4 regions of the Klebsiella sp. Sb-30 genome follow, and region 3 is predicted to be linked to each of the others. Evidence: predicted binding sites of a transcription regulator. Region 3 holds the regulator's gene; each other region holds the start of a gene.
What was found. Region 3 encodes Fur, which represses iron uptake genes when iron is present. Its sites were predicted from a motif close to ATAATAATGAGAACNACTATCAA; they were not measured.
Positions count from the first base shown of each region.

Region 1: feoA (ferrous iron transporter A) is a predicted target of Fur. The motif match lies at 5,917-5,939, and genes of this name have one in related genera.
Region 2: AC236I_RS14640 (TonB-dependent siderophore receptor) is a predicted target of Fur. The motif match lies at 4,543-4,565, and genes of this name have one in related genera.
Region 4: fes (enterochelin esterase) is a predicted target of Fur. The motif match lies at 4,851-4,873, and genes of this name have one in related genera.

Region 1 is NZ_CM172749.1:396,910-405,044, reverse strand. Features, by position in the region: gene pckA (phosphoenolpyruvate carboxykinase (ATP)) at 1-315, shown strand, start outside; gene envZ (two-component system sensor histidine kinase EnvZ) at 407-1,768, opposite strand; gene ompR (osmolarity response regulator transcription factor OmpR) at 1,765-2,484, opposite strand; gene greB (transcription elongation factor GreB) at 2,732-3,205, shown strand; gene AC236I_RS01800 (Tex family protein) at 3,308-5,638, shown strand; gene feoA (ferrous iron transporter A) at 6,046-6,273, shown strand; gene feoB (Fe(2+) transporter permease subunit FeoB) at 6,303-8,135, shown strand, end outside.
Region 2 is NZ_CM172749.1:3,121,554-3,129,688, forward strand. Features, by position in the region: gene ompW (outer membrane protein OmpW) at 62-697, opposite strand; gene AC236I_RS14620 (YkgJ family cysteine cluster protein) at 969-1,382, shown strand; gene AC236I_RS14625 (YciC family protein) at 1,408-2,151, shown strand; gene AC236I_RS14630 (septation protein A) at 2,204-2,743, shown strand; fluoride riboswitch at 2,929-2,990, shown strand; gene AC236I_RS14635 (voltage-gated chloride channel family protein) at 3,070-4,392, shown strand; gene AC236I_RS14640 (TonB-dependent siderophore receptor) at 4,607-6,790, shown strand; gene yciA (acyl-CoA thioester hydrolase YciA) at 6,890-7,288, shown strand; gene AC236I_RS14650 (YniB family protein) at 7,318-7,854, opposite strand; gene hxpB (hexitol phosphatase HxpB) at 7,988-8,135, shown strand, end outside.
Region 3 is NZ_CM172749.1:3,733,324-3,741,458, reverse strand. Features, by position in the region: gene glnS (glutamine--tRNA ligase) at 1-1,385, shown strand, start outside; gene chiP (chitoporin ChiP) at 1,841-3,244, shown strand; gene AC236I_RS17490 (ChiQ/YbfN family lipoprotein) at 3,292-3,624, shown strand; gene fur (ferric iron uptake transcriptional regulator) at 3,956-4,408, opposite strand; gene fldA (flavodoxin FldA) at 4,701-5,231, opposite strand; gene ybfE (LexA regulated protein) at 5,381-5,674, opposite strand; gene ybfF (esterase) at 5,808-6,581, opposite strand; gene seqA (replication initiation negative regulator SeqA) at 6,765-7,313, shown strand; gene pgm (phosphoglucomutase (alpha-D-glucose-1,6-bisphosphate-dependent)) at 7,346-8,135, shown strand, end outside.
Region 4 is NZ_CM172749.1:3,842,297-3,850,431, reverse strand. Features, by position in the region: gene AC236I_RS18010 (transketolase) at 1-705, shown strand, start outside; gene AC236I_RS18005 (transketolase family protein) at 698-1,633, shown strand; gene entD (enterobactin synthase subunit EntD) at 1,686-2,318, opposite strand; gene AC236I_RS17995 (TonB-dependent siderophore receptor) at 2,435-4,675, opposite strand; gene fes (enterochelin esterase) at 4,894-6,138, shown strand; gene AC236I_RS17985 (MbtH family protein) at 6,237-6,455, shown strand; gene entF (enterobactin non-ribosomal peptide synthetase EntF) at 6,452-8,135, shown strand, end outside.

The sequences.
Region 1 (8,135 bases), 2.0 Mb from region 3:
TATCTGGTCAACACCGGCTGGAACGGCACCGGCAAACGTATCTCGATTAAAGATACCCGCGCCATTATCGATGCCATTCTCGACGGGTCGCTGGACAATGCGGAAACCTTCACGCTGCCGATGTTCGATTTGCAGATCCCAACCTCGCTGCCAGGTGTCGATACGCACATCCTCGACCCGCGTAACACCTACGGTTCGCCAGAGCAGTGGCAGGAGAAAGCCGAGCAGCTGGCGAAGCTGTTCGTAGAGAACTTCGAGAAGTACACCGATACGCCAGCGGGCGCCGCGCTGGTCGCTGCCGGTCCGAAGCGCTAACCGTGTATTTATAAAGAATAAGCCGGGCAATGCCCGGCTTTTTTATGCTCTCGCGCCGACCCGCGCGATTCAGACTGCCGCGAGCGGCCGCTTAACTCTCTTTGCTCTGTTTCGTCGGCGTTAGCGCACGTTGAACCGGAACCGGCAGCCAGGCGCGAATCAACAGCCCGCCCCGCTCGCTGGAGCCAATCTCCAGACGACCGTTATGGTTATCGATAATACGCTGCACAATCGCCAGCCCCAGCCCGGTACCGCTGGTGCTGCGGGCGCTATCGCCACGCACAAACGGCTGGAACAGATGCTCGCGTTGTTCTGGCTTAATCCCCGGGCCATCATCCTCGACCTGGAACCAGGCGCTGCTGGCTTCGCTACCGCTGCTGACCTTAATCCAGCCGTTGCCATAACGCGCGGCGTTAACCACCATATTGGCCAGCGCGCGCTTGATAGAGAGCGGATGAATGCGCAGCGGGATCTCGCCGGCCTGCAGGTCCGTCGCGATTTCACGTTCGTAACCGCTTTCCGCCGCGATAACTTCACCGAGCACCGAGTTAAGATCCGCCAGCTCCATCGGCATCTCCTGGCCCGTGCGCAGGTAATCAATAAACTGCTCGATGATGGCGTTACACTCTTCAATGTCTTTGTTGATCGACTCGGCAAGGTAACCGTCTTCTTCCCCCATCATCTCCGTCGCCAGGCGAATACGCGTCAGCGGCGTACGCAGATCGTGGCTGACGCCGGCCATTAACAGCGTACGATCGTCTGCCAGCTGTTTTACGCCTGCGGCCATGTGGTTAAAGGCCCGGGTGACCGAACGCACTTCGGATGCACCGTACTCCCGCAGCGGCGGCGGAATGATGCCTCGCCCGACCTGCAGCGCCGCATGCTCAAGATCGACCAGCGGCCGGTTTTGAATACGGATAAACAGCCAGGCGCCGCCAATCGCCAGCAGCATAATCGCCAGGGTATAGCGGAACAGCGGCGAGAAGTCGCCCTGGTGGATTTCCGTCAGCGGTACGCGCACCCAGATATTCGGCGACAGCCAGGTTTTCAACCACACCACGGGGGAGCTTTTGTTGACCTCGACCCGCACTTCGGTTGGCCCACCGAGCTGGTGCGCCATCTGCTGACTTAAAAACTCATAGTGCTGCGCCCAGCGCAGGCCTGCGTCTTCCGCCGCTTCATTGGAATAGAGCGAAATGCCCAGTTCGCGATAAATTTCGCGACGAAACGCCGGCGGCACCACCAGCTGGGTGCCATCCTCCAGCTGCAGTTTATCGGTCATCAGCATACGCACTTCGTATGCCAGCACCTTATTAAACTGCTGGAGGCTCGGTAGAATCGCAAAATTCAGCACCACCAGATAGGTCGTCACCAGGCTGACAAACAGCAAGGTGACTATCAATAACAGGGTGCGAGCAAACGAGCTTCGCGGCGAAAAACGCACGCGTTTCATGCCTTAGAGCCGTCCGGTACGAAGACGTAGCCTAGCCCCCACACGGTCTGGATGTAACGCGGATGGGCCGGATCCTCTTCGACCATGCGGCGCAGACGGGAAATTTGTACATCGATGGAACGCTCCATCGCGGAATATTCGCGACCGCGAGCAAGGTTCATCAGTTTATCGCGGGAGAGCGGCTCACGCGGATGGCTAACCAGCGCTTTCAGTACCGCAAATTCACCGCTGGTCAGCGGCATCGGTTCATCTTCACGGAACATCTCGCGGGTGCCGAGATTCAGCTTGAATTTACCAAAGGCGATGACCGCCTCTTCCTGTGACGGCGCACCCGGCAGCTCATTCGCCTGGCGACGCAGCACGGCGCGGATACGGGCCAGCAGCTCACGCGGGTTGAACGGTTTTGGAATATAGTCGTCCGCACCAATTTCGAGGCCCACAATACGGTCAACCTCTTCCCCTTTCGCCGTAACCATAATGATCGGCATCGGGTTGCTTTGGCTACGCAGACGACGACAAATGGAGAGACCATCTTCGCCCGGCAGCATCAAATCCAGCACCATCAGGTGGAAGGACTCACGAGTCAACAGACGATCCATTTGTTCAGCGTTGGCGACGCTTCGAACCTGGAAGCCTTGCTCGGTCAGATAACGTTCGAGCAGCGCACGCAGGCGCATGTCGTCGTCGACAACCAGAATCTTATAATTCTCTTGCATTGTTTATACTCCCAAAGGTTCACTGCAATTGTCAGTGCGTATTCTCAAAAAAGCCCGGGTCGCCGACCAGCTAAATCTGGTATATATTCCAGGCTAAATTGTTACAAAGCATATTTAACAGCAGCTTAAGTATACATTTAATCATAAGACACATTATTTATCCTGTCGGTATTATTACGCACTACGAATTGTGCGCAACCGCACACCGCCGCGTACAGTGTCCGACAATCAGAAGGTAGAACGATAAATGAAAACGCCGCTGATCACCCGTGAAGGGTATGAAAAACTTAAAAAAGAAATGGACTATTTGTGGCGTGAAGAACGTCCTGAGGTCACCAAAAAAGTGACCTGGGCGGCCAGCCTTGGCGATCGTAGCGAAAATGCCGATTACCAGTACAACAAAAAACGGCTGCGTGAAATCGACCGCCGGGTACGCTATCTCACCAAATGTCTGGAAAATCTGAAAATCGTCGATTACTCCCCGCAGCAGGAGGGCAAGGTGTTTTTCGGCGCGTGGGTTGAAATCGAAAACGATGATGGCGACACCAAGCGCTTTCGCATCGTCGGTTACGATGAGATTTTCGGACGTAAAGACTACATCTCTATCGACTCGCCGATGGCTCGCGCGCTGCTGAAAAAAGAGGTCGGCGACCTGGCGGTGGTCAACACGCCCGCCGGCGAAGCCAGCTGGTACGTCAACAATATCGAATATGTGAAATAGCGCGTCCGGAACAATCTGAGAGCCTCGTGCCACGACTGGCATTTTGCCGTGCCAGTCCGTATAACTATCCCCCTGATTTTCGATCCACAAGATGAAATAGACATGATGAATGATTCGCTCTGCCGCATTATTGCGGGTGAACTTCAGGCCAGGTCTGAACAGGTAGAAGCTGCCGTTCGCCTGCTTGATGAAGGGAACACCGTGCCGTTTATCGCACGCTATCGTAAAGAAGTCACCGGCGGTCTGGATGACACGCAGCTGCGTAATCTGGAAACCCGCCTTGGTTATCTGCGTGAACTGGAAGACCGTCGTCAATCGATCCTCAAATCGATCGGCGAACAGGGTAAGCTGACCGATGCGCTGGAAAAGGCGATTACCACCACGCTGAGCAAAACCGAGCTCGAAGACCTTTACCTGCCATATAAACCGAAACGCCGCACCCGCGGGCAAATCGCCATTGAAGCCGGGCTGGAGCCGCTGGCGGATCTGCTATGGAACGAACCGTCCCACGATCCGGAAACAGAAGCGGCGAAGTTTGTCGATGCCGATAAAGGCGTCGCCGATACCAAAGCCGCACTGGATGGCGCGCGTTATATCCTGATGGAGCGCTTTGCTGAAGACGCCGCGCTGCTGGCGAAGGTGCGTGACTACCTGTGGAAGAATGCGCACCTGGTTGCCACGGTAGTGGGCGGCAAAGAAGAGGAAGGGGCAAAATTCCGCGACTACTTCGATCACCATGAGCCTATCGCTACCGTCCCTTCGCACCGCGCGCTGGCGATGTTCCGCGGCCGTAATGAAGGCATTCTGCAGCTGGCCCTGAATGCCGACCCGCAGTTTGACGAGCCGCCGAAAGAGAGCCACTGCGAACAGATTATTATCGACCATCTCGGTTTACGCTTGAACAATGCCGCAGCCGACAGCTGGCGCAAAGGGGTTGTCAGCTGGACATGGCGCATTAAGGTGCTGATGCACCTGGAAACCGAGCTGATGGGCACCGTGCGCGAACGCGCGGAAGATGAAGCCATCAACGTGTTTGCCCGTAACCTGCACGATCTGCTGATGGCCGCCCCCGCCGGGTTGCGCGCCACCATGGGCCTCGACCCAGGCCTGCGTACAGGCGTGAAAGTCGCCGTGGTAGATGGCACCGGTAAACTGGTCGCCACAGACACCATCTATCCGCACACCGGACAGGCCGCCAAAGCGGCATCTGTCGTCGCCGCGCTGTGTGAAAAGCACAACGTTGAACTGGTCGCTATCGGCAACGGCACCGCCTCCCGCGAAACCGAGCGCTTCTTCCTCGATGTGCAGCAACAGTTCCCGAAAGTCACCGCGCAGAAAGTGATTGTCAGCGAAGCCGGGGCTTCCGTCTACTCAGCTTCCGAACTGGCGGCCCTGGAGTTCCCGGACCTCGATGTTTCTCTGCGCGGCGCCGTTTCAATCGCCCGTCGTCTGCAGGATCCGCTGGCCGAGCTGGTTAAAATCGATCCGAAGTCCATCGGCGTGGGCCAGTACCAGCACGACGTCAGCCAGTCACAGCTGGCGCGCAAGCTGGATGCGGTGGTCGAAGATTGTGTTAACGCCGTCGGCGTGGATCTGAACACCGCTTCCGTGCCGCTGCTTACCCGCGTGGCGGGCCTGACGCGGATGATGGCGCAGAACATCGTCGCCTGGCGTGATGAAAACGGCCAGTTCCAGAACCGTCAGCAGCTGCTGAAAGTCAGCCGCCTCGGTCCCAAAGCCTTCGAGCAGTGCGCCGGGTTCCTGCGCATCAACCACGGCGACAACCCGCTGGATGCCTCCACCGTTCACCCGGAAGCATATCCTATCGTCGAGCGCATTCTGGCCGCCACCCGGCAGGCGTTAAGCGATCTGATGGGCAACAGCAGCGAATTACGCAATCTGAAAGCGGCCGACTTCACCGATGAGAAATTCGGTGTGCCAACCGTCACCGACATTATCAAAGAGCTGGAAAAACCCGGCCGCGACCCGCGTCCGGAGTTTAAAACTGCGAAGTTCGCCGATGGCGTGGAAACCATGAACGACCTGCTGCCGGGCATGGTACTGGAAGGTGCGGTTACCAACGTCACCAACTTTGGCGCCTTTGTCGATATCGGCGTTCACCAGGATGGCCTGGTGCATATTTCGTCGCTGTCGAATAAATTCGTCGACGATCCGCATACCGTCGTCAAAGCTGGCGATATCGTGCAGGTTAAAGTGATGGAGGTCGACCTGCAGCGTAAACGCATCGCACTGACCATGCGTCTTGACGAGCAGCCGGGCGAGAGCAACGCCCGGCGCGGCGGCGGGAGCGATCGTACGCAGGGCAACCGCCCGGCGGCAAAAGCGGCGAAACCGCGCGGCCGTGAGGTGCAGTCCGCTGGCAACAGCGCCATGATGGACGCGCTGGCAGCAGCCATGGGTAAAAAACGCTAACCCTTTTCCGGCCCCTCATTGCAGGGGCCGCTTTCTCCGCCTTATTCTCTGACCCCAGGTTGGTATACTCCGGAAACCGATTAGCTCCGGCTAATAAAGGCGAGTAAATAAGTCATTTATTAAGGTTTCATTTTGTTAACCAATGAAACCTTAATTAAACATTAAATGACAAAATAAATATTACCCTTATTTAGCGCTACAGTGCAGACCTTGCGTCATATCAAAAAAACAGCATATTTCCGGCAAATGTCGATTATTAAACCATTTATGTATTGATGATAAAAACCATTATCATTATCATCATTCATAGTAAATATATCTTCTTCTCCGTTGACTATGCTCCCCGGTACTGTGCGATGACCGCACACGGTAAACTCTCGTTCAGTTAGCGATTACAGGTAGGCCCTATGCAATTCACTCCTGATAGTGCGTGGAAAATCACGGGTTTCTCTCGTGATATTAGTCCGGCTTATCGTCAGAAACTATTGTCTCTTGGCATGCTGCCAGGTTCCTCTTTTAATGTGGTCCGCGTCGCGCCGCTCGGCGATCCCGTGCATATCGAAACCCGACGTGTAAGTCTGGTATTACGCAAAAAAGATCTCGATTTAATAGAACTGGAAGCGGTTGCACAATAACACCTGACCCGGTACTCAGAGTCTGAAATATGAAAAAGTTAACTCTTGGTTTAATTGGTAATCCGAACTCCGGCAAAACAACATTATTTAATCAGCTTACCGGCGCTCGTCAGCGCGTCGGCAACTGGGCCGGGGTCACCGTCGAACGCAAAGAAGGAGCCTTTACCACCACTGACCACCAGGTCACGCTGGTAGACTTGCCCGGCACCTATTCGCTGACGACGATCTCTTCACAGACCTCTTTAGATGAGCAGATCGCCTGTCACTATATCCTCAGCGGCGATGCCGACATGCTGATTAACGTGGTCGACGCCTCAAACCTGGAACGCAACCTCTATCTGACGCTGCAGCTGCTGGAGCTGGGCATCCCCTGCATCGTTGCGTTGAATATGCTGGATATTGCCGAAAAGCAAAAAATCCGGATCGACGTTGACGCGCTGGCAGCCCGCCTGGGTTGCCCGGTGATCCCGCTGGTCTCGACTCGCGGACGCGGTATCGAAGCCTTAAAAATGGCCGTCGACCGCCACCAGCAAAATACGTCGCTTGAGCTGGTGCACTACCCGCAGCCGCTGCTGCGTGAAGCCGAAAAGCTGGCTCAGGAGATGGCGCCAGAAATTCCGCAACGTCAGCGTTGCTGGCTGGGTCTGCAGATGCTGGAAGGCGATATTTACAGCCGCGAGTACGCCGGAAACGCTGCGCATAAGCTCGACGATGCCCTGGCGAATCTGAGTGCGGAAATTGCCGATCCGGCGCTGCACATCGCGGATGCTCGCTATCAGAGCATTGCCGCCATCTGCGACGCCGTCAGCAACACGCTCACCGCTGAACCGAGTCGTTTCACCACCGCGATGGACAAAATCATCCTCAGCCGCGTGCTGGGGCTGCCCATCTTCTTATTTGTCATGTACCTGATGTTCCTGCTGGCGATCAACATCGGCGGCGCGTTACAACCCATCTTTGACGCCGGGTCCGTGGCTATCTTTATTCACGGCATTCAGTGGCTGGGCTATACCCTGCATTTCCCGGACTGGCTAACCGTTTTCCTTGCCCAGGGGCTGGGCGGCGGTATCAACACCGTGCTGCCGCTGGTGCCGCAAATCGGCATGATGTATCTGTTCCTCTCCTTCCTTGAGGATTCCGGCTATATGGCGCGAGCGGCATTCGTCATGGACCGCTTGATGCAGGCGCTGGGGCTACCGGGGAAATCCTTCGTGCCGCTGATTGTCGGCTTCGGCTGCAACGTGCCGTCGGTGATGGGGGCGCGCACGCTGGATGCACCGCGCGAACGCCTGATGACCATCATGATGGCGCCGTTTATGTCCTGCGGCGCGCGCCTGGCGATCTTCGCCGTGTTCGCCGCCGCGTTCTTTGGTCAGAATGGCGCGCTGGCGGTCTTCTCGCTGTATCTGCTCGGGATCGTGATGGCTATCCTGACCGGCCTGATGCTCAAACACACCATTATGCGCGGCGAAGCATCGCCGTTCGTAATGGAGCTACCGGTCTACCACGTCCCGCATATCAAAAGTCTGGTCATCCAGACCTGGCAACGGCTGAAAGGCTTTGTGCTGCGCGCGGGTAAAGTTATCGTCATCGTCAGTATCTTCCTTAGCGCCCTGAACAGCTTCTCGCTTAACGGTAAGCTGGTGGACAACATTAACGATTCGGCGCTGGCCTCCGTCAGTCGTATTATCACGCCGATTTTTAAACCTATTGGCGTGCATGAAGATAACTGGCAGGCCACCGTCGGACTATTTACCGGCGCAATGGCGAAAGAGGTGGTCGTCGGGACGCTGAACACGCTCTACACCGCCGAAGATATTCAGAATGAAGCGTTTAATCCGCAGGAGTTCCACCTCGGCGAC
Region 2 (8,135 bases), 610 kb from region 3:
AAAACTGGCCGTATAACGACCAGCTTTGCAGAAGGGTTTTGCAGGAGTTTTGTAGAGGAACTCAGAACCGGTAGCCGGCAGAGAACATAAACACCCACGGGTCGATACGGGTACTGACTTTCTGGTCCACGCCGCCGGCTTTAAATTTCACATCGGTGTCGATATCCATGTACCACACCGACATGTTCAGCAACCAGTCGCGGTTAATCAGGTAATCCAGCCCCACCTGACCTGCCGCACCCCAGGAGTCTTTAAGACTCAGATCGCTCAATCCGGCATTTTTACCGGTGTCATTAAAGTCTGCATTAAAGAAGGTGGTGTAGTTAATACCTGCCCCGATATACGGGCGCACTTTGCTCTGGGCATCGCCAAAGTACCATTGCGCCATCAGCGTTGGCGGCAGCTGATGCACGGTGGCGATGGTCCCGGTCGGGCCGGTGCCAACCTTGTGACGAAATGGCGTAGCCGCCAGCAGTTCAACGCCGATGTTGTCCGTCGCCATATAGGTGAAGGTCAAGCCCAGCTGCGTGTTATTACTGACGTTAAACCCACCCAGACTGCCTAATACGTTATCAGAACCTTCCGTCGGTCGAACGGTGGCAGAACCCGCGCGAATAAAGAACTCCCCGGCTTCATGCGCCCAGACGCTGCCGGAAAGGGTACTCAAAATAATGCCAACCGCTGCTAACTTTTTCATATCCACTTCCTCATTATGGTTATTCAGCGCGGGCCAATATACCCATAACGAGTTACCTTTGATCCGTTCTGGATCACATAAAGTTGTAAGATTTAACATTTATTGATCCAGATTAATTTTTACTTTCATGGCGATACCAAAAAACTCACATTCGCATCAATTTTCACTGTTCGAGTCGCAAAAATTTTTTCCCGCCTCTTGCCGCCCTCGATGCGTCTGGATAATTTATCTGCCGACAATCTGTGTTGATGCGTTTTTATCAGGTGTAATCATGAGTGAAATCAACCCGTGCATGACGTGCGGTGCCTGTTGTGCGTATTTTCGAGTCTCTTTCTACTGGGCGGAAGCCGATGATGCCGGCGGCGTTGTGCCGACCAGGCTTACCGAGCCGCTCACCCCTTTTCTGCGCTGCATGAGCGGCACCAACCAACGACAAATCCGCTGCGCCGCCCTCAAAGGTGAAATCGGTGAATCGGTGCACTGCTCAATTTATCGGCATCGCCCCTCTCCCTGCCGCGAATTCAGCCAGTCCGGTGAAGGCGGCGAGGTAAACGAAGCCTGCAACCGGGCCCGCGCCCGCTACGGCCTGCCGCCGCTCATCCCTCTTTACAAAGATATACTTAGCCTGACAGCGGCAGAGGCTGCTACCTGCGAGGGATTTGCGGTACAATCGCCGGCTAGTTAACACCTGCAATACTCAAGGAGAGTGCATGTCTATCACGGCGAAGACCGTCTACCGTGACACGGGAAATTTTTTTCGTAATCAGTTTGTCACCATTTTGCTGATTGCGTTGTTATGCGCGTTAATTACGGTAGTCCTTGGCCATGCTTTTTCACCCAGTGAAGAGCAGCTCTCGATTCTGAGCGAAGGGGATAATCTGGCGGGGAGCGCCGGGCTGTTTGAGCTGGTACAAAACATGACCCCAGAGCAACAGCAGATCCTGCTGCGCGCCTCGGCCGCATCGACCTTCTCCGGTCTGGTGGGTAATGCCATTCTTGCCGGCGGCGTGCTGCTGATGATTCAGCTGGTCTCCGCCGGACAGCGGGTCAGCGCGCTGCGCGCTATCGGCGCTTCTGCGCCGGTACTGCCAAAGCTGCTGCTGCTGATTCTGTTCACCACCTTTGTGGTGCAGATGGGGATGATGCTGGTGCTGGTACCGGGCGTGCTGCTCGCTATCGTACTGGCTTTTGCCCCTGTCATGCTGGTGCAGGATAAGCTGGGAATTTTTAACGCCATGCGCAGCAGTATGCGTCTGGTGTGGGCCAATATGCGTCTGGTCGCCCCGGCGGTGATTGGCTGGCTGCTGGCGAAAACACTCCTGCTGCTGTTTGCATCCAGCTTTGCGGTACTGACGCCGAACGTCGGCGCGGTGGTAATCAATACGATCAGCAATCTGATATCTGCGCTGTTGCTGATCTATTTGTTCCGCCTGTATATGCTTATCCGCAACTAAATTAACCTGGGCCGGGACTCTTCCGGCCCTATCTGAACGACGGGTCCGATGTATGAAGCAGTTTCTGGATTTTTTACCGCTGGTAGTCTTCTTCGCCTTCTACAAACTTTACGATATCTACGCCGCAACCACCGCGCTGATTATCGCCACCGCTATCGTGCTGATCTATACCTGGGTACGCTATCGTAAAGTCGAAAAGATGGCGCTGATTACCTTTGTGCTGGTTGCCGTATTTGGCGGCCTGACCATTTTCTTCCATAACGATGAGTTTATAAAATGGAAGGTCACGGTCATCTACGCTCTGTTTGCCGGCGCCTTGCTGTTCAGCCAATGGGTAATGAAAAAACCATTGATTCAACGCATGCTCGGGAAAGAGCTGACCCTGCCACAGCAGGTCTGGTCGCGTCTGAATCTCGCCTGGGCGCTGTTTTTTATTCTCTGCGGTCTGGCCAATATCTACATCGCCTTCTGGTTGCCGCAGAATATCTGGGTCAACTTCAAGGTCTTCGGCCTGACGGCGCTGACGCTGGTCTTCACGCTGTTGAGCGGCGTATACATCTATCGCCATATGCCGCAGGACGATAACCACTAATTAAGAAGCCGGGGGTAGCGCTTCTGCCCCCGCCCTTCTTTGCGTGACGAGTTCCACTCTCATCGTCTTGTTCTCGTTTTCAGCATGGGCAACTATCTCTCTTAAGCATCGCCTGACTTGCCGTTTCCCTGTTCCGACTTTTGTGCAGAAAACGCTTCAGCTGACGCGTTTCACCTTGTAAAATGAGCCTCACAGGGGATGGCATTCCCCCTTGAACCGCCATGTGGCTAATGATGCCTGCTTTTTATTCCCGGACCGGGAATGAGCAGGCATATTTATCATGCAGGCAACGCGTCCGGGATGGTCAACCCTCTAAGGATTCGTTCATGCGATCGCTTCATACTTCACCTCTCACCACGCTCTTGTTCCTCGGACAGTGGCTTTTTATCGCCTTTATCGTTGCCGTTCTTGCGGGGAGCGCATCCGCCGCCTTCCTCTTTTCCCTTGAGTGGGCAACGGCCAGCCGCGAAAGCCATCGCTGGATGATTTGGCTGTTACCCGTTGCCGGCTTCAGCGTCGGCTGGGTTTATCTCCGCTATGGTAGCCGCGTCGAGGCCGGTAATAATCTCATTCTGGAAGAGATCCATCACCCCGCTCAGGTCATTCCTCTGCGGATGGCGCCGCTGGTCTTTATCAGCACGGTCATCTCTCATCTCTTTGGCGCATCGGTTGGCCGGGAAGGTACCGCAGTACAAATGGGGGCCTCGATAGCCGATCAATTCACCGCGCTTCTGCGCCTTAACAATAACGGCCGGCGTATCGTGTTGATGACCGGGATCAGCGCGGGCTTCTCCTCGGTGTTCGGTACCCCGCTCGCCGCGGCATTATTCGCGCTGGAGGTGCTGGCGATCGGTCGGATGGACTACCGGGCGATCCTGCCCTGCCTGTTTGCCGCGATCGTCGCAGACCAGGTGGGATTGATGTGGGGCGTACAGCATACCCACTATCTGGTCACCTCCATTCCTGCGCTTTCAGCCTGGACACTGCTTGCCGTGATCCTCGCCGGATGCTGCTTTGGCCTGGCCGCCCGCCTCTTCGCCGATACAACGCATCTGCTGAGTAGCCTGATGAAAAAACAGCTACCCTACGCGCCTCTCAGACCGTTTATTGGCGGACTGGTGATTGCGACGGCCGTCTCTCTCCTGCATGGCGAACGCTATATCGGGCTGGGGATCCCGGAGATCAGCGATGCGTTTTTGCATCCGCTGGCAGCGTGGGATTTTTGTGGCAAGCTGATCTTTACCGTTATCTCGCTGGGAAGCGGTTTTAAAGGCGGGGAAGTGACGCCGCTGTTCTATATCGGCGCGACGCTCGGCAATACGTTAGCACCGCTGATGCACCTGCCTGTCGGGTTCCTCGCGGGTCTCGGCTTCGTGGCCCTGTTTGCCGGCGCGGCCAATACGCCCGTCGCTTCTACGCTGATGGCCATTGAACTGTTTGGCGCAGAGATCGGCGTGTATGCCGCGCTGGCCTGCGTGGTGGCCTACCTGGTCTCTGGCTATACGGGGATCTACCGGGCGCAGCGGATTGCCGGCCCAAAACACCGTGTCGTACCGACCGGTATCCGTCTGGCGGAGCTTCCGGCCTGGCATCAGCGGCAAACGCCCGCCGCGTCTGAGACGAAAGAAGACAAACATCCTTCCCCGTAAGCCGCCCACTCTGCGCCGCATTCCCGCGGCGCGGACCCCCATCCCCTGCTGCTGCCGTCAACCCCGCCTGTTTATTCACCTTTCTGCTATAACCCGGCAAAGTTGCGCCAATTGTGAGGATTTAATGAAGATTCATTTGCATGCATTGAAATGATAATAATTATCATTGATATTCGCAGTCTCAATTTTTAACGCTTTGATATGGATATTTACAATGAGACCGCAAAACTATTATGCCATTACGCCACTCGCGCTGGTATTTGCTGGCTTTCTGACGCCCGACGCCTTTGCTGAGGAAGCGGAACGCGATACCGAAACAATGGTGGTACACAGCACGGCTGAAGAAGCACTCAAGCAGCAGCCGGGGGTATCTGTCATCACCGCTGAAGATATTGCCCGCGATCCACCGGTTAACGATCTGTCGGAAATCATTCGTAAAATGCCCGGCGTCAATTTAACCGGCAACAGCGCCAGCGGCAGCCGGGGTAACAACCGGCAGATCGATATTCGCGGAATGGGGCCGGAGAACACCCTTATCCTGATCGATGGCGTTCCGGTGACATCCCGTAACTCGGTACGCTACAGCTGGCGCGGCGAACGTGATACCCGCGGGGATAGCAACTGGGTGCCACCGGAGATGGTCGAACGCATTGAAGTTCTGCGCGGCCCGGCAGCAGCCCGCTACGGATCCGGTGCCGCCGGCGGCGTGGTCAATATCATTACTAAACGCCCCACTAACGACTGGCATGGATCGCTATCGTTTTATACCAACCAGCCGGAAAACAACAAAGAGGGGGCGACGAATCGCGCCAACTTTAGCCTCAACGGACCGTTGGCCGGCGATGCGCTGACCATGCGTCTGTACGGTAACATCAATAAAACCGATGCTGACGCCTGGGACATTAACCATGCCCAAAATGGTTCGTACGCCGCCGGTCGCGAAGGGGTGCGCAACAAGGACATCAACGCCCTGCTGTCATGGAAACTGACGCCACAGCAGATTGTCGATTTTAACTACGCCTATAGCCGCCAGGGCAATATTTACGCCGGCGATACCCAATACAGCAACGGTAACCTCAGCCCCGATGGCCTGGTCAGCGAGCTGTATGGCCACGAAACCAACCGTCTGTATCGCCAGTCCTGGGGGCTGACCTATAACGGAATCTGGGACTGGGGCCAGTCCAAAGCCGGAGTCTATTACGAGAAAACCAATAACACGCGTCTGCAGGAAGGTTCTACCGGCCGCGTGGAGGGGATGATCAACAGCAATGAGTACGCCACCAGCCGCCTCGAATCCTGGCGTTCAACCGGCGAGCTGAATCTCCCCTTCCACTGGCTGGCCGACCAGACCCTGACCCTCGGGATGGAGTGGAACCGCGATGAACTCAACGACCCGGCCTCCATGCAGGCAACCAACGTTACTGGCGAGACCATCCCTGGCACCTCAGGCGAGGCCTCCCAGCGCAGCACCACCAACAGCGCTACCCTCACGGGTCTCTACCTGGAAGATAATATTGAGGCAACGCCGGGCACCAATATCATCCCCGGACTGCGTTTTGACTACCACAATGAATTTGGCAGTAACTGGAGCCCAAGCCTGAACCTGGCGCAGGAGCTTGGCGAGATGTTCAAAGTCAAAGCCGGCATTGCGCGTGTCTTCAAGGCGCCAAACCTGTACCAGTCCAGCGAAGGCTATCTGCTGTCGACCCGCGGCAACGGCTGCCCGAACACCATCAGCAACGGCAGCTGCTACCTGCTCGGTAACCCGGACCTCGATCCGGAAATCAGCATCAATAAAGAGCTCGGCCTTGAATTTAACCTCAACGGCTATAACGCAGGCGTAACGTGGTTCCGTAACGATTATAAAAACAAAATCGTCTCCGGTACCGATGTGCTGGGCTATACCTCGAGCGGCAACAATATCCTGCAATGGCAAAACGGCGGCAAAGCGATCGTCGAAGGGCTGGAAGGTACCCTGCTCATCCCGATTGTGGCCGATACGCTGGACTGGCGAACCAATGCGACCTATATGATCAAATCGGAGAACAAAGATACCGGTAATCCGCTGTCGGTGATCCCGAAATATACGATTAACACCATGCTGGACTGGCAGGTCAACAGCAAGCTTTCGGCGAACGTCAACTGGACGATGTACGGCCGGCAGAAACCGCGTCAGTATGCGGAGATCCGCAACGAGACCGGCACGCTCGCCACGAATGAAATCGGTGCCTATTCCGTTGTCGGTATCGGTGCGAACTACCAGCTGCTGAAAGATCTTCGCCTGAATGCCGGCATCAGCAACCTGTTCGATAAGCAAATTTATCGCGAAAACGCGGGCGCTTCGACCTATAACGAACCCGGACGCGCCTATTACGCTGGCGTCACCCTCTCCTTCTGAATGCCCACGCCCGCAGCCGCGGGCGTATTCCCCTGTTTTCTCCCTGCCATTTTCATAGTAGCATCGCGCTGATCTTCTTTGACCAGCACAGAGTACAGAATGACAACAACAGATCTCACCCCGAAGGGCGAAATGGTTTTACGCACCCTGGCAATGCCAGCAGACACGAACGCCAATGGCGATATTTTTGGCGGCTGGTTGATGTCGCAGATGGATATCGGCGGCGCGATCATGGCCAAAGAGATTGCGCAGGGTCGCGTAGTGACCGTGCGCGTTGACGGAATGACCTTTTTACGGCCGGTGGCCGTGGGCGACGTGGTGTGCTGCTACGCACGCTGCGTGAAACGCGGCAACACCTCGATCACCATCAACATCGAAGTCTGGGTGAAGAAAGTGTCGTCTGAGCCGATTGGCCAACGTTATAAAGCCACGGAAGCCCTGTTTATCTATGTGGCGGTCGACAATCAGGGCAAGCCACGCGCGATACCTGGCGAATAAAAAAAGTGCCCGGCGTGCCGGGCCATTTTTTACAAGAATCCGAGCAGCGAGAAGAACACATAGCCGAGAACAATCATGATCACCGGCAGGATATACAGCGGGAAGTACTGCACCAGAATCGTATGCCGGGGTACCACAATACGCTCCGCAATTTGCTCACGCGTGAGCCCTTCCGGCCCCTTAGCCTGTTCAAGAATCAGCTGATCTTCCACCCCTTCACGCAGGAACTTCGCCTGGCGGCTCATGCGCGCGCCTGACGCCTGCAGCGCCATGCCAACAAACACCAGAATATAGATAATCCAGAAGCCAATATTCAGGCTGTGTTTAAAATCCGGCAGCGGCGAGTTGTACCAGAAAAAGTTAAGGAACGGGGTATTAAAACGCATCATTTCAATCATGACGTGCGCAAAATCCATCAGCACCGCATCAATGCCCGGTTTTTTTTCGCTGTGTTCATACATAAACTTCAGTACCGAAATCAGCGTTGAAATCACCGCGGGTATAAAAATAACCCACCCTAAAATACGTTTAAGCACTGCAATGCGTCCAGCTTGTTGATACGTCATGGATTCCCCTTGTTTAAGACGCCTTCATCACCGTCTAAGTCTACCCTCACCGGCGAATTTCGCCCAATAATGCGCGGTATGATATACCATGAGGATAAATTCGTTATCTACTTGCGCTACAGGAGAAGGACTTATGTCAGCCAGGCGACAAATTCATGCCGCTATTTTCGATATGGATGGATTACTGATTGATTCCGAACCGCTATGGGATCAGGCGGAGCTGGAGGTTATTGAAAGCCTCGGCGTCGATATCAGCCGCCGCGATGAGCTGCCCGATATGC
Region 3 (8,135 bases):
GGGATGTTTGCTACTCGTCTGATTACTTTGACCAGCTGCACCAGTATGCCATTGAGCTGATCAACAAAGGCCTGGCCTATGTTGACGAACTGTCGGCGGATGAAATTCGCGAATACCGCGGTTCGCTGAAAGCGCCGGGTAAAAACAGCCCGTATCGCGATCGCAGCGTGGAAGAGAACCTGGCGCTGTTTGAAAAAATGCGTGCCGGTGGTTTTGAAGAGGGGAAAGCCTGCCTGCGTGCAAAAATCGATATGGCCTCGCCGTTTATCGTCATGCGCGATCCGGTGCTGTACCGCATTAAATTTGCCGATCATCATCAGACCGGCAGCAAGTGGTGCATCTATCCGATGTACGACTTCACGCACTGCATTAGCGATGCGCTGGAAGGCATTACGCACTCCCTGTGTACCCTCGAGTTCCAGGACAACCGTCGCCTGTATGATTGGGTGCTGGACAACATCAGCATCCCGGTTCACCCGCGTCAGTATGAATTCTCCCGTCTGAATCTCGAATATACCGTGATGTCCAAGCGTAAGCTGAACCAGCTGGTTACCGAGAAGCACGTAGAAGGCTGGGATGACCCGCGTATGCCGACCATTTCCGGTCTGCGTCGTCGCGGCTATACCGCCAGTTCTATTCGTGAATTCTGCAAGCGCATTGGCGTGACCAAGCAGGACAACACCATTGAGATGGCGTCACTGGAATCCTGCATCCGCGAAGATCTCAATGAAAACGCGCCGCGCGCCATGGCCGTTATCGACCCGGTTAAGCTGGTCATTGAAAACTACCCGCAGGGTGCAAGCGAAATGGTGACGATGCCGAATCATCCGAACAAACCGGAGATGGGCAGCCGTGAAGTACCGTTTAGCGCGGAGATCTGGATTGACCGCGCCGACTTCCGTGAAGAGGCGAATAAGCAGTACAAGCGCCTGGTGCTGGGTAAAGAAGTTCGCCTGCGTAATGCCTACGTGATCAAGGCCGAGCGTGTAGAGAAGGACGAAGAGGGGACGATCACCACGATCTTCTGTACCTATGACGCCGATACGCTGAGCAAAGATCCTGCCGATGGTCGTAAGGTCAAGGGCGTTATCCATTGGGTCAGCGCGGCACACGCGCTGCCGGTGGAGATTCGTCTGTACGATCGGCTGTTCAGCGTGCCGAATCCGGGCGCGGAAGAAGACTTCCTGACGGTGATGAACCCTGAATCGTTGGTGATCAAGCAGGGCTTCGCTGAACCGAGCCTGGCCACTGCGGAAGCCAGCAAAGCCTATCAGTTTGAGCGTGAAGGTTATTTCTGTCTCGATAGCCGCTATGCAACCGCAACGCATCTGGTGTTTAACCGCACCGTGGGTCTGCGTGATACCTGGGCTAAAGTCGGCGAGTAAATTTTTCGTCGCGGCCCGGCCGTCGTCTCTGTGTCAAAACGCCGCATTTAGCGGCGTTTTTTTTTATTTTGGAATCAGTGAATTAAGTTCGTTATTTTCGCGATGCGAATTAATCTTGTTTACTGTTTGTCATATCTGTCAGCTCTGCCACTCCTCCCACCGGTACACAAAACGGCTGTAAGCGCTTTCATTCTGTATTTTCTTTCTATTTAGTAATTACTTACGTATAAAAAAGGATGAGGCCTGATATTGTTACAAAAAGAAATAGAATATGTGCGCTTTGTCATAATCTTAAGCTTTGATCGGCGAAAGAGATTGATAATTCGCGTCACGAAAAATAGTCTATCAACAGTGGTTACGCGGCTTTTACCGCTCCACCTTTTTAGCAGTCTTATTTATTTTTTCGCGGCTTGCCTTTGGCTCCGCGTTTTTAAAACGTCAAAGAGGATATGCACATGCGTACGTTTAGTGGCAAACGTAGTACGCTGGCGCTGGCTATTGCCGCCGTCACCGCGATGTCGGGCTGGATCGTTGTTCCGCAGGCCAGCGCAGCAGGTTTTATTGATGATTCCACCTTAACCGGCGGCATCTACTACTGGCAGCGTGAGCGCGACCGGAAAGATGTGACCGACGGCGATAAATACAAAACCAACCTTTCCCATTCGACCTGGAACGCCAATCTGGATTTCCAGTCCGGCTATGCCGCTGATATGTTTGGTATTGACGTGGCTGCCTTCACCGCAATTGAAATGGCGGAAAGCAGCGAAAGCGGTCACCCGAACGAAATTGCCTTCTCCTCAAAGAATAAAGCCTACGACGAAGATTACTCTGGCGATAAGAGCGGAATCAGCCTGTATAAAGCTGCGGCGAAATTTAAATATGGCCCGGTGTGGGCTCGCGGCGGTTATATCCAGCCAACCGGGCAAACGCTGCTGGCTCCGCACTGGAGCTTTATGCCGGGTACTTACCAGGGGGCTGAAGCCGGCGCCAACTTTGATTACGGTGATGCCGGCGCGCTGAGTTTCTCCTATATGTGGACGAACGAATACAAAGCGCCATGGCACATCGAGATGGATAATTTCTACCAGAACGACAAGAAAACCAAAGTCGATTATCTGCACTCCCTGGGCGCCAAATACGATTTTAAAAATGACCTCGTGCTGGAAGCGGCGTTTGGCCAGGCTGAAGGCTATATCGACCAGTATTTTGCCAAGGCCAGCTACAAATTTGATATCGCGGGTACGCCGTTAAACACCAGCTACCAGTTCTATGGTACGCGCGACAAAGTCAGTAACGGCGGCACGAACGATATCTACGACGGTACTGCCTGGCTGCAGGCGCTGACCTTTGGCTACAAGGTTGCTGATGTCCTCGACCTGCGTCTGGAAGGCACCTGGGTGAAAGCTGAAGGCCAGCAGGGCTACTTCCTGCAGCGTATGACCCCAACCTATGCCTCTTCCAACGGTCGTCTTGATGTATGGTGGGATAACCGTTCTGACTTCAACGCCAACGGTGAAAAAGCGGTGTTCTTCGGCGCGATGTATGACATGAAAAACTGGAATATGCCGGGCTGGGCGTTTGGCGCCTCTTACGTCTACGCATGGGATGCCAAACCGGGCAGAATGTCCACGCCGGACGCCTATTACAATCCGGACAAACGGCTGGAAGAGTCCGCGTATAGCCTCGATGCCATGTACACCGTACAGGACGGCCGGGCAAAAGGAACGCTGTTTAAACTGCACTTTACCCAATACGACAACCACTCCGACATCCCGAGCTGGAGCGGTGGCTATGGCAATATCTTCCAGGATGAGCGTGACGTGAAGTTCATGGTTATTGCTCCGTTCACTATTTTCTGATGCCGCGGCGGCAGGCGTAAACCTGCCGCAAACCTGAGAGGTCAATTATGAAGAAGCTATTGCTCATCGCGGTTATGGCATCGGGCCTGGTAGCCTGTACGCAGTCCCCCGCGCCAAAAGAAGATACGAAACTAAAAGATGCTTACAGCGCCTGTATCAATACGGCGGAAGGGAATCCGGATAAGGTTCAGGCCTGCCAGAGCGTTCTCGACGTGCTGAAAGAAGATAAACAGCATCAGGCGTTTGCCAACCAGGAAAGCGTGCGCGTTCTGGATTACCAACAGTGTATTCAGGCGACCCGTACCGGCAATGACCAGGCGGTGAAAGCGCGTTGCGATCGTATCTGGAAAGAGATTCGCAGCAACAACACCAGGCCCTGATCGCGGGCGCCAGATCCTGTCAGTAAAAACGCCTGATGTTAACCATCAGGCGTTTTTCATGGCGCGCAATCCTGTGGCGATGTTCAGGCACTGATTGCCGTGGCTGCCCGGGGCTACTCATTCCCCACCAATCTTGATACCGACCCACCATTAGGTGGAATGGTACCGAAAACCCAACAGGCTCTGGTACGAGAAGCGCTGGCAAACCGCTGGGATGAGGAACCGTTTACCCGTGCTCTCGACGAGCATACCGCGCGCAGAAAAGGGTAGGCGTTTGCACATAAAAAAGCCAACCGTCAGGTTGGCTTTTTGTGGTCCACGCGGTGGGAAATTACTTTTCCAGCGCGTCGTGTGCATGTTCATCTTCGCGGCAGTCGCCTTCCGCACAGTGACCGTAAAGGTACAGACTGTGGTTGGTCAGACGGATGCCGTGGCGGTGGGCGATTTCACGCTGACGCGCTTCGATAGACTCATCGCTGAATTCGATCACTTTGCCACAATCGAGGCAAATAAGATGATCGTGATGGTGCTGCTGGGTCAGTTCGAAAACAGATTTACCGCCTTCGAAGTTGTGGCGAGTCACAATGCCAGCATCATCAAACTGGTTCAGCACGCGATAAACAGTAGCGAGACCAATCTCTTCACCCATGTCGATCAGGCGCTTGTATAAATCTTCCGCACTGACGTGATGGTTATCCGGTTCCTGCAGGACTTCCAGGATTTTTAATCGTGGAAGTGTGACTTTCAGGCCAGCCTTCTTTAATGCGGTATTGTTGTCAGTCATGCGGAATCTGTCCTGTTGCTAAACGATCTACTTCCATCAGCGGAAGTAATACAGAGAATCACCCGATGCAATGCGTCTCATTATAGAACTGCCATCGTTAAATGAAAACTGCAAGTATCGGGCCTTGTATGCTGTCAAAAACGAGGTCCCAGCTACAAACTACGTCACCTGACCTCGTTAAATCAGAGGACATTGTACAGATATGTGATTAAAAGTTAAAAACTTGTAGCTATTAGTTTGATTGCTTCTATCTATTAATGCGGCGAAACTTAACGGTAACGCCGCACAATCATCAGGCGTTTTTGATTTCTTCGAGGTGCAGCTCTTCAGAGACCTGCTTAACCCACTGAGTCACGCGTTCGTTGGTCAGTTCCGGCTGGCGGTCTTCATCGATAGCCAGGCCGACGAAGTGATCGTCATCCGCCAGGCCTTTAGAGGCTTCAAAATGATAGCCCGCGGTCGGCCAGTGGCCAACGATGGTGGCGCCGCGCGGTTCAATGATGTCGCGGATGGTGCCCAGCGCGTCACAGAAGTATTCCGCGTAGTCTTCCTGATCGCCGCAGCCAAACAGCGCAACCAGTTTACCGTTAAAGTCGACCTCTTCCAGCGTCGGGAAAAAGTCATCCCAGTCGCACTGAGCTTCACCGTAGTACCAGGTCGGAATGCCGAGCAGCAGGATGTCGTAGGCTTCCAGATCTTCTTTGCTGCTCTTGGCAATGTCGTGAACATCAGCAACATCTTTACCAAGCTGCTTCTGAATCATTTTTGCAATATTCTCGGTGTTGCCCGTGTCGCTGCCAAAAAAGATGCCGATGATTGCCATGAGTAAAATAACCTCTTGAAACTTAATGATGTGGTAGTGGCGTAATGCCCGCAGATAACGGCAATCATAGCAGAACAGGGGAGGGCGCGGAAACAGCAATCACGCCCGACTGCACACTCTGCTACATGAAAGTGTTTTTTTGAGGATTTTCAGGCTTTATCCCGGCTGTGCAGGGTTGCCAGCTGGTTCATCAGCATCTCTTCGATCAAATCGCTGCGGTTCATATTGCGAGCTTCCGCCAGCTCGTTGAGCGCATCAACCGCTTCAGCGTTGAGTTTTAACTCCACACGCTTCAGGCCGCGAACTTTGTCGCGTTTGAGCTGATTGCGTTTATTTATGCGCAGTTGTTCATCGCGCGAAAGCGGATTGGTCTTTGGTCTACCCGGGCGACGCTCGGTTGCGAACAAATCTAATGTCGTACGGTCCGTTTGTTCTTTTGCCATGATTCAGAGTGACTTCGGGGAAACAAGTTGCCGGGCTATAGCCGACACAGATAGCGCGCCATAATACATCAGGCGAACCGCTGCGCCAACGACCGCGGGCATTCTGCAGCGCGGTCGGGCAGTTTTTAGCCAGTTAAGCCTGCAAAGCGGTCAGATAGCGACGAATGGCGCGCAGGACGGCTTCCGGTTTCTCCGCATGCACCCAGTGGCCGGCGCCGGCGATGACGTGCGCTCGCGCCTGTGGGAACTGGGCGAGCAGGGTATCGCGATACTCATCGGTGACGTACGGCGAGTTGCCTCCCGGGATGAACAGGGTCGGATGAGGCCAGGCAGGAACCGTTTGCCAGCCCACGATGTGCGGATATTGATCCCATAATACCGGTACGTTGAAGCGCCACTGGCCATCAACGAAGGATTTCAGCAGAAACTGAATCACGCCTTCTTCCTGCAGATGTTGGCGCATCACCGTGGCCGCCTGCTGACGGGACGCGGCGCCGGCGTCGGTGACGGCATTGATGGCGTTGAAAATTTCATCATGACGGCGCACGTGATAGTCCACCGGGGCAATATCAATGGCGACCAGGCCAGCGATGCGCTCCGGCGCCAGTGCGGTAAGCGCCATGACCGCTTTCCCCCCCATCGAATGACCAATAAAGGTGGCTTTCTCTATCTGCCGATCGTCAAGAGTATCGATCAGATCCTGCGCCATCGCCGCGTAGGTCATCTCCGGCGAACGGGGGGAAAGACCGTGGTTGCGCATATCAACCTGCAAAATATCGTAGTCGTTCACCAGGTCGCGGGCGAGGATGCCCAGGTTGTCGAGACTACCAAACAGACCGTGAACCAGGACAACAGGGGAATTATTGTGCGGATTTTGTGCAGATTGCGTGCGGCTATTTAATTTCATGGCAAAGTTCTTTTTTTCGCTTCGTCGGGTTAGGGTATTATGTTGGACATTCTGCCATCCGGCTGCAAGACCCAGAGCTATCTGAGTTTTACCGCCATCCTGGTTTGACGCTATCCGCGGTCAGGATTTGTCCTTATAATCCTGACAACTTGTATTCAGAATAAGATATCGCACTGGATTAAGATGAAAACAATTGAAGTTGATGATGATCTCTATCGCTATATTGCCAGCCACACCCAGCATATTGGCGAGAGTGCATCCGACATTTTACGGCGCATGCTGAAATTTTCCGCCGTTTCCCAGACTGCCGCACCGGTCGTAAAAGCTGCGCCGGCGCCGGCTGCGACGCCTGCCGTCGAAGCGAAGCCCGTGAATCCGGCAAAAGATAAAGTCCGCGCGATGCGCGAGCTGCTGTTATCTGATGAATACGCCGAACAAAAACGCGCGGTAAACCGCTTCATGCTGGTCCTGACCACGCTGTACTCCTTAGATAACAAAGCGTTTGCTGAGGCCACCGAGTCTCTGCACGGGCGCACCCGCGTGTACTTTGCCGAAGATTCGCGGATCCTGCTAAAAAGCGGTAACCAGACCAAACCGAAACAGGTTCCTGGTACTCCGTGGTGGGTTATCACCAATACCAATACCGGTCGTAAGTGCAGCATGATCGAACACATCATGCAGTCGATGCAGTTCCCAGCGGAATTAATTGAGAAGGTCTGCGGCACGATCTAGTTTTATTCACCTTGCATCAGAAGGATCAGGCAATGGCAATCGATAAGCGTGCGGGTCAGCCTGCACAACAGAGTGATTTGATTAACGTCGCTCAGCTGACCGCGCAGTACTACGTACTGAAGCCGGAAGCGGGCAACGCGGAGCATGCGGTGAAGTTTGGCACCTCTGGCCATCGTGGCAGTGCAGGGCGCCATAACTTCAATGAGCAGCATATTCTGGCGATCGCTCAGGCGATTGCGGAAGACCGCGCGAAGAACGGGATTACCGGTCCCTGCTACGTGGGTAAAGATACCCACGCGCTCTCCGAACCGGCCTTTATTTCCGTACTGGAAGTGCTGGCGGCCAACGGCGTTGATGTTATCGTGCAGGAAAACAACGGTTTCACCCCGACGCCGGCCATTTCCAATGCCATCCTGGTGCACAACAAAAAAGGTGGTCCGCTGGCGGACGGCATCGTGATTACGCCGTCTCATAACCCGCCGGAAGATGGCGGTATTAAGTACAACCCGCCGAACGGCGGCCCGGCTGATACCAACGTCACCAAAGTGGTAGAGAATCGCGCTAACGAACTGCTGGCCTCGGGTCTGCAGGGCGTCAAGCGCATCTCCCTCGATGCGGCACTGGCATCCGGTCATGTTAAAGAGCAGGATCTGGTGCAACCGTTTATCGAAGGGCTGGCGGATATCGTCGACATGGCGGCGATTCAGAAAGCCGGTCTGAAGCTCGGGGTCGATCCGTTGGGAGGTTCCGGTATCGAATACTGGAAACGTATTGCCGAGTACTACAAACTCGACCTGACTATCGTCAACGATCACGTCGATC
Region 4 (8,135 bases), 110 kb from region 3:
GAGCTCTTAACCGCGCTGTACTTTCGTATTTTGAACGTTGCAGCGGACCGCATTGCCGATGAAGGGCGTGACATCTATATCCAGTCGAAAGGTCATGCGGTGGGCTGCTACTACTGCGTGCTGGCCGAGGCGGGATTCTTCCCGGTCGACTGGCTGAGCACCTATCAGCATGCCAACTCCCACCTTCCCGGTCATCCGGTTCGCCAGAAGACGCCGGGCATCGAGCTGAATACCGGGGCTTTAGGGCACGGTTTGCCCGTGGCGGTAGGACTGGCGTTGGCAGCGAAAAAGAGCCACAGCGCCCGCCGCGTCTTCCTCATCACCGGCGATGGTGAACTGGCTGAGGGGAGTAACTGGGAGGCCGCGCTGGCCGCCGCACATTACGGTCTTGATAATCTGATCATTATTAATGACAAAAACAACCTGCAGCTGGCCGGACCAACCCGCGAAATTATGAATACCGATCCGCTTGCCGAAAAATGGCAGGCCTTTGGTATGACCGTGACCGAATGTCAGGGCAATAATATGGCCTCGGTTGTCGCGACGCTTGAAGGATTAAAGCAGGAAGGGAAACCCAACGTCGTTATTGCGAATACCACGAAAGGCGCCGGCATCTCCTTTATCCAGGGGCGTCCGGAATGGCACCACCGGGTGCCGAAAGGTGAGGAGATTGCGCTGGCACTGGAGGAACTGAAAGATGAGTAATGCAGAACACCTGGCAAACGTGATGGTTCAGGCGTTTATCGATGCCGTAGAAAATGGAGTTGATCTGGTGCCTGTTGTCGCCGACTCAACATCAACCGCAAAAATCGCGCCATTTATTAAACATTTCCCTGACCGGCTGGTTAACGTCGGTATTGCCGAGCAAAGCATGGTCGGTATGGCGGCCGGTCTGGCGCTGGGGGGGAAAGTGGCGGTGACCTGCAATGCCGCGCCATTTTTGATTTCCCGCGCCAATGAACAGATCAAAGTCGATGTCTGTTACAACAACACCAACGTCAAATTATTTGGTCTGAATGCGGGAGCCAGCTATGGCCCGTTGGCGAGTACGCACCACGCTATTGATGACCTTGCGGTGATGCGTGGATTCGGCAACATTGAGATTTACGCGCCATCATCGCCACGGGAATGTCGGCAGATAATCGACTACGCCCTTCATCATCAGGGGCCGGTTTACATCCGTCTCGACGGTAAAGCGCTGCCGGAGCTGTATGCTGAAAACTATCGTTTTGCTCCCGGCGCCGTAAACACGTTGCGTGAAGGCCACGATCTGGCGCTGGTCGCTACCGGTTCGACGGTGCATGAAATTGTCGAGGCCGCCCAAACGCTGGCAGAGTCAGGGATTCAGGCGCAGGTGGTTAGCGTACCTTCGATTCGCCCTTGTGACACCTCAGCGTTACTGGCCGTGCTGAAGGGATGCAACGCGGTGATTACGGTTGAAGAGCATAATGTGAACGGTGGTCTGGGAAGCCTGGTAGCAGAGGTTATGGCGGAGGCAGGTATCGGTATTCCGCTGAAACGGCTGGGTATTCCAGATGGCGAATATGCGGCGGCGGCGGATCGTGGCTGGATGCGTCAGCACCACGGTTTTGATGCCCAGGCTATTATCGCCCTCGCCAAAACGATGTGTTGAGTCAGCATGACGTTTCCCCCGTGCGGCCCTGACCGCGCGGGTTCTTCCTTTATTACCGGTGTTGCGTTTGGCAAAGCGTGATGACGTAGGGCTCATCCACCATCCAATGCACCTGGAACACCTGCCGCGCAGTCCACAAAGTGATGACCTCGCCCTGAATGTCAGTTATCCGAAAGTGCATAAACCCTGTTCCTGCCTGCTGCGCGAGAGGCAGGGCCTTAAACCCACTCTCTTTGGCCGAAAAAGCCAGGGTCAGAGCCAGTTCGAAGGGCAGTCCGCTCGCCTTCAGCACCCCGCGTTCCGCCGGGCTGATAATACTGCTTTCCAGCTCCTCCGCCAGCGCGAGGGTGAGCACGTTTTCGATGTCGATACCAACCGGTCGGGCGGCGACGACGGCCAGCGCGCGGGTGTCGCAGTGGCTGATGCTGCCAGACCACGGGGCAGGCCACAGCGGCTGCCGCTGGTCACCTGTTCCGGGAACGCCTTTCACGCCCACTGCTTTCAGGGCGCAGGCCGCCGCGATACGCCCGGCAAGATGTTCCATCTGCCGTTTCCGGCCGCAATGTTCGATCTGCGGGTGGTGGGAGAGCCACAGGATATCGTGAGGCGCAAAGGTGGCCGGGTCGAAATCAATCTGATGCAGCCGATGTCCGGCAAAAAGAAAAGTGGAGTGTGTCGTTTGCATAGTGTCATCCTACGTCAGGATGCAGGTGAGGGGATAGCCTGGCGGTTGCCCCGTCAGGAGGCCAAAAAGCCAGGCCGCCCTCCGGGGGGAGAACGGCCTGGTCTTCAGGCGCGTAATCAGAACTGCGTGTTGACGCTCATGTACCAGGTCCGGCCCGATTCGTTATAGGTTTCGGCGCCCGCGCCGTACATATAACCGGTATCGCCGCCGGTGGTCTGGGCATTACCCGCGCGCCAGTGGCGCTTGTCGAAGACGTTATCCACGCCGCCGGTCAGACTGACGTATTTGGTGACGTCCCAGGTCGCGCTCAGACCGAGGATGCTGTACGGGCTCACCTCGTTCTTCTCGCTGCCGGTGACCGGCTGACCTTTGTAGTTATACTTCTTCGGTTCCTGCTTGCCGTACCAGGTGAAGGTCGACTGCACCGAAACATCCTGGTATATCTGCCAGCTCAGCGTTGAGTTCAGCGTATATTCCGGAATAATCGACAGACGGTCGCCGGTCTCTTTGTTCTTACTCTGCAGCATGTAGGTGATATTGTTGGTCCAGTTAACGGTTTCGCTAACCGGGACGTTCAATGTTCCTTCCAGGCCTTCTACTACCGCTTTCGGTACGTTTTCCCACTGATAAATATCGGTTTTCACTTTACTCGTACCGGTCTGGGAGATCGGTGCATAGCCAGCTTCAATCTTGTTGCGGTAGTCGTTACGGAACCAGGTCACTCCGGCCAGCCAGCCGTCGCGTTTAAACTCAAGGCCGATCTCTTTGTTGATACTGGTTTCCGCTTTCAGGTCTTCGTTACCCATCATATAGCAACCGGTGCCGGTTGCGCTGGCATAACAGCCCTGGCCTTTACTGTACAGAATGTAGTTCGGGTTGGTCTGGTACAGGCTCGGCGCTTTATAGGCGCGGCCGATGCCCATCTTCAGGGTGAAGTCATCCCCGAGCCCCTGAGACAGGTTAAGCGACGGGCTCCAGTTGTTCCCCACAATGCTGTGGTGGTCAAAGCGCAGCGCCGGGGTCAGCATGGTGGAGTCGGTCAGCTCGATGTTGTCTTCAGCAAACAGCGAGAAGATCTCCGCCTGAGAATACGGGCTGCGGCCGGTGCTTGTAAAACCCGGAATGTCGCCGCCCATAAAGGTCTGGGTGTTGGAGGCCAGATCCTTCATCCGCTGCTGGTTCCATTCGGTACCCAGCGTCAGGTTCTGATTGACCCACAGGTCGAACGGAACGCTGACTTCACTGTGCAGCATCACGTCGGACAGGTCGATATCAGAGAATTGATCGCTGCTGAAAATCCCTTCCGTGCCCCCGGCCAGGCCTTCGCCTTTACGCGAGTTGCGGGTGTGCTCGTACTGCGCCCAGTTGCTGGTGGTGATGCCGTTATCCCAGCCGCCGTTCCAGGTCACCGAGTAGGTCTGGCGATAGAGACGGTTGGTCTCTTTGCCGTAATTTTTTTTCACCAGATCGTTGGTGTTGGTGTTCTGCGTATCCCCGGCGTACAGGTTGCCCTGGCGGCTGTAGCCCGCCTCAAACTCCAGCGAGTTCATCGGTGCAAAATCCCAGCGTACGACGCCGTTGATATTTTTGTTCTCCACCCCTTCACGGCCGGCCGGTAGCGTATCGGCGTAAATACCGGTACGTTCTGACTGATGACCCTGGTTGATATCCCAGGCATCGGCCTGGGTTTTATCGAGGTTGCCTAACAGGCGGAAACTGAAGTCGCCGCCCAGCGGGCCGTTCAGGCTGAAGTTGGTGCGTTTGGTGGAGCCTTCATCTTTGTGCTCCGGGGCGTTCATGTAGGTGTTCCATGAACCGTGCCACTCGTTATCACCTTTTTTGGTGATGATATTGACCACGCCGCCCGCGGCGCCGTTGCCGTAGCGTACCGCCGCCGGTCCACGAATGACTTCAATGCGCTCAATCAGCTCCGGTGGGACCCAGTTGGTATCGCCGCGGGTATCGCGCTCGCCGCGCCAGCCCAGGCGGATGGAGTTACGGCTGGTGACCGGTTTGCCATCAATCAGGATCAGGGTATTTTCCGGGCCCATGCCGCGGATATCAATCTGGCGGTTGTTACCGCGCTGGCCGCTGGTGGAGTTGCCGGTCAGGTTAACGCCCGGCATGGTGCGGATAATTTCGGAGACATCGCGAGCGGGAGGACGTTTACGAATTTCCTCGGCGGTGATCGTCGATACGCCCGGCGCCTGCAGGTTTTGTTCGGCGGCAGTAACCACCATCGTCTCTTCGGTAGCCGTTTTTTTACTGTCGAGGGTCTCTTCCGCACACAGCGGGAAGGCGACCCCATAAATTCCCAGATTGACCAGCAAGGTCAAAGATTTGATCTTGTTATTCATTTTACGTCCTGCTTTCCGTTGCCGCATGCCCCTGAAACCCCTTCCCACCGGGAGGGGAGGCGGCAGAAATGTGGTCAGTAGAGGGCGAAGGCATTCCATCGCTGACCAAATGGCCCTTTCTGACATGTGTAATTAGAAGTGACTCTTCCCAAAGCGCGGTAATACGCTATTGCAAATGCAAATAGTTATCAATAATATTATCAATAAAAATTACGTTTATTGAGAAAAATCACGGTAAACATAGGGTTAATGACGGAATGTTAATGACAGGAAGTGATGACTGGTGGCAGGGGATCTCCGGTCCGCAGGCTGAGGCCGTTGGCGATGGCTATCGGGTGACCTTCTGGTGGCGAGATCCGGCGGGCAGCGAAGAGACCTCGTTGACGAAGCGGGTGTGGATTTACATCACCGGCGTCACCGACCATCATCAAAATGCCGTGCCGCAAACCCTGAAGCGCGTGCCCGGTACCGATGCCTGGCAATGGCAAACCACGCTGTCGCCCGCCTGGCGCGGCAGCTACTGCTTTATTCCCTCCGATCGCGATGACGATTTTGCCCCTGAGATTTTCAACGGCGGTAGCCCGGACCGTACGCTGCTGCGGGAAGGCTGGCGCAGACTGCTGCCGCGGGCGATAGCCGATCCGTTAAACCCGCAAAGCTGGAAAGGCGGACGCGGCCACGCGGTTTCGGCGCTAGAGCTGCCGCTGGCGCCGGAACAACCCGGCTGGTCGCTGCGGAATACACCTTATCAACCGCCAGTGTGCATTGAATGGCACAGCGCCCGGCTGGGTAACACGCGGCGGATATGGGTTTACACCACCGGTGAGGCCGTTGCCGCAGAGCGTCCGCTGGCGGTACTGCTTGATGGCCAGTTCTGGGCCGAGAGTATGCCGGTTTGGTCCGCACTGGCCGGGCTGACGCGCGAGGCAAAACTGCCGCCTGCGGTCTATCTGCTGATTGATGTTATCGACAACGAACACCGGAGTCGGGAACTGCCCTGTCACGCCGATTTCTGGCTGGCGGTGCAGGAAGAGCTACTGCCTCGGGTACACCAAATCGCGCCTTTTAGCGACCGCGCCGATCGCACCGTGGTCGCCGGTCAGAGCTTTGGCGGCCTGGCGGCGATGTTTGCCGCGCTGTACTGGCCGCAGCGCTTTGGCTGCGTGCTGAGTCAGTCTGGCTCCTACTGGTGGCCGCATCGCGGCGGCGCGCAAACCGGCCTGCTGATCGAACGCCTGAGCCAGGGCGTGCTCCGCCCCCACGGCCTGCGAATCTGGCTGGAAGCCGGAGAGCGTGAGCCGCTTATTTTTCGCGCCAATCAGGCGCTTTTATCACAACTACAGCAGACACAGCAGACGATTTTCTGGCGTCAGGTTGACGGCGGGCACGATGCGCTTTGCTGGCGTGGTGGGCTGACGGCTGGGCTCATCCAGCTCTGGCAGCCGTTGAGCCGCGCGCAATAACAAAGTGCGCTTCAGACTCAACATCCTTCCGTATACCCCGAGGCGCTAGCCAGGGCGAAAGCCGACGGGAGGATGACGAGTAAAGACAGGAGTTTGGTATGCAATTCAGCAACCCCTTCGATAATCCGCAAGGGCAGTTTTACATTTTGCGCAACGAACAACAGCAGTACAGCCTGTGGCCGCACCACTGCGCGCTACCGCAAGGCTGGGTAGTGGAATGCCCGCCGCAATCCTTAGAGGCGTGCAACGGCTGGCTGGCGGCGAACTGGTCAACCCTTACCCCTGCCCACTATGCAATCTCAAGGAGCCGGACATGAGCACTCGTTTACCGCTGGTCGCGGCGCAGCCTGGGATCTGGATGGCGGAGCGGCTCTCTACGCTGCCCGGCGCATGGAGTGTCGCCCACTATGTCGAACTGCGTGGCAATCTGGACCCGGCGCTGCTGGGACGGGCGATCGTCACTGGTCTGGCGCAGGCCGACACGCTCAGCATGCGCTTTTGCGAAGATAACGGCGAAGCCTGGCAATGGGTCGATGAGCACCGCGCTTTTGCCGAACCTGACTATTGCGATCTGCGCGAGGTGCGCGATCCGCACGACGCCGCGCTGGCGTTAATGCAGGCCGACCTCGGGCAGAATTTACGCGTGGATGGCGGTAATCCGCTGGTTTGTCACCAGCTGCTGCGCGTGGCGGATGACTGCTGGTATTGGTATCAGCGTTATCATCATTTACTGGTCGATGGCTTCAGTTTCCCCGCTATTACCCGCCAGATCGCGGCGATTTATCGCGCCTGGCAACGTGGGGAGGCGACGCCGGCGTCACCGTTTACCCCTTTCGCTGAGGTTGTTGAAGAGTATCAGCGCTACTACGGCAGCGAGGCCTGGCAGCGCGATAAAGCGTTCTGGATGGCGCAACGCAACGCCCTGCCGTCACCGGCATCGCTCTCTGCGGCACCGCTGGCGGGGCGGGCGACCAGTACCGATATCTGGCGCCTGAAGCTGGATCTGGATGCCGGCCTGTTCAGCCGCCTGGCCGCCGGCGCACCGCAGTGTCAGCGAGCCGATCTGGCGCTGGCGCTAACCACCCTGTGGCTCGGCCGTTTATGCAACCGCATGGACTATGCTGCGGGCTTTATCTTTATGCGGCGGATGGGCTCGGCGGCATTGACCGCAACCGGCCCGGTACTGAACGTCCTGCCGCTGGCGATACATATCGATGGGCAAGAGACCCTGGCGGAGCTGGCGTTGCGTCTCAGCGCCCAGCTGAAAAAGATGCGTCGCCACCAGCGTTACGACGCCGAACAAATCGTGCGCGATAGCGGCAAAGCGGCGGGCGATGAGCCGCTGTTTGGCCCGGTGCTCAATGTTAAAGTTTTTGATTATGTTCTGGATATTGACGGTATCGAGGCGGTGACCCACACCCTGGCGACCGGCCCGGTAAACGATCTTGAACTGGCGCTGTTTCCGGATGAGTCCGGCGGACTGTCGCTGGAAGTGCTGGCGAACAAAGCGCGCTACGACCAGACCACGTTGCGCGCGCACGTGGCGCGTTTATCCGCGCTGCTGACCCAGTTTGCCGCCGATCCGGCGCTACGCTGCGCAGAGGTCAATCTGCTCTCGGCCGACGAGACGGCGCAGTTGGCGCAGGTCAATGATACCGGCGTGGCGCTGCCGACGACGACGCTCAGTGCCCTGGTGGCGGAACAGGCGGCGAAAACGCCAGATGCCCCGGCGCTGGCGGATGCCACCCGGCAGTTCAGCTATCGGGAAATGCGTCAGCAGGTGGTGGCGCTGGCCCGGCTGCTGCGTGAACGCGGCGTCAAGCCCGGCGACAGCGTGGCGGTGGCGTTGCCGCGTTCGGTGTTCCTCACCCTCGCGCTGCACGGCATCGTTGAGGCCGGCGCGGCCTGGCTGCCGCTGGATACCGGGTATCCGGACGACCGCCTGCGTATGATGCTGGAGGACGCGCGTCCTACGCTGCTGATTACGGCAGAAGATC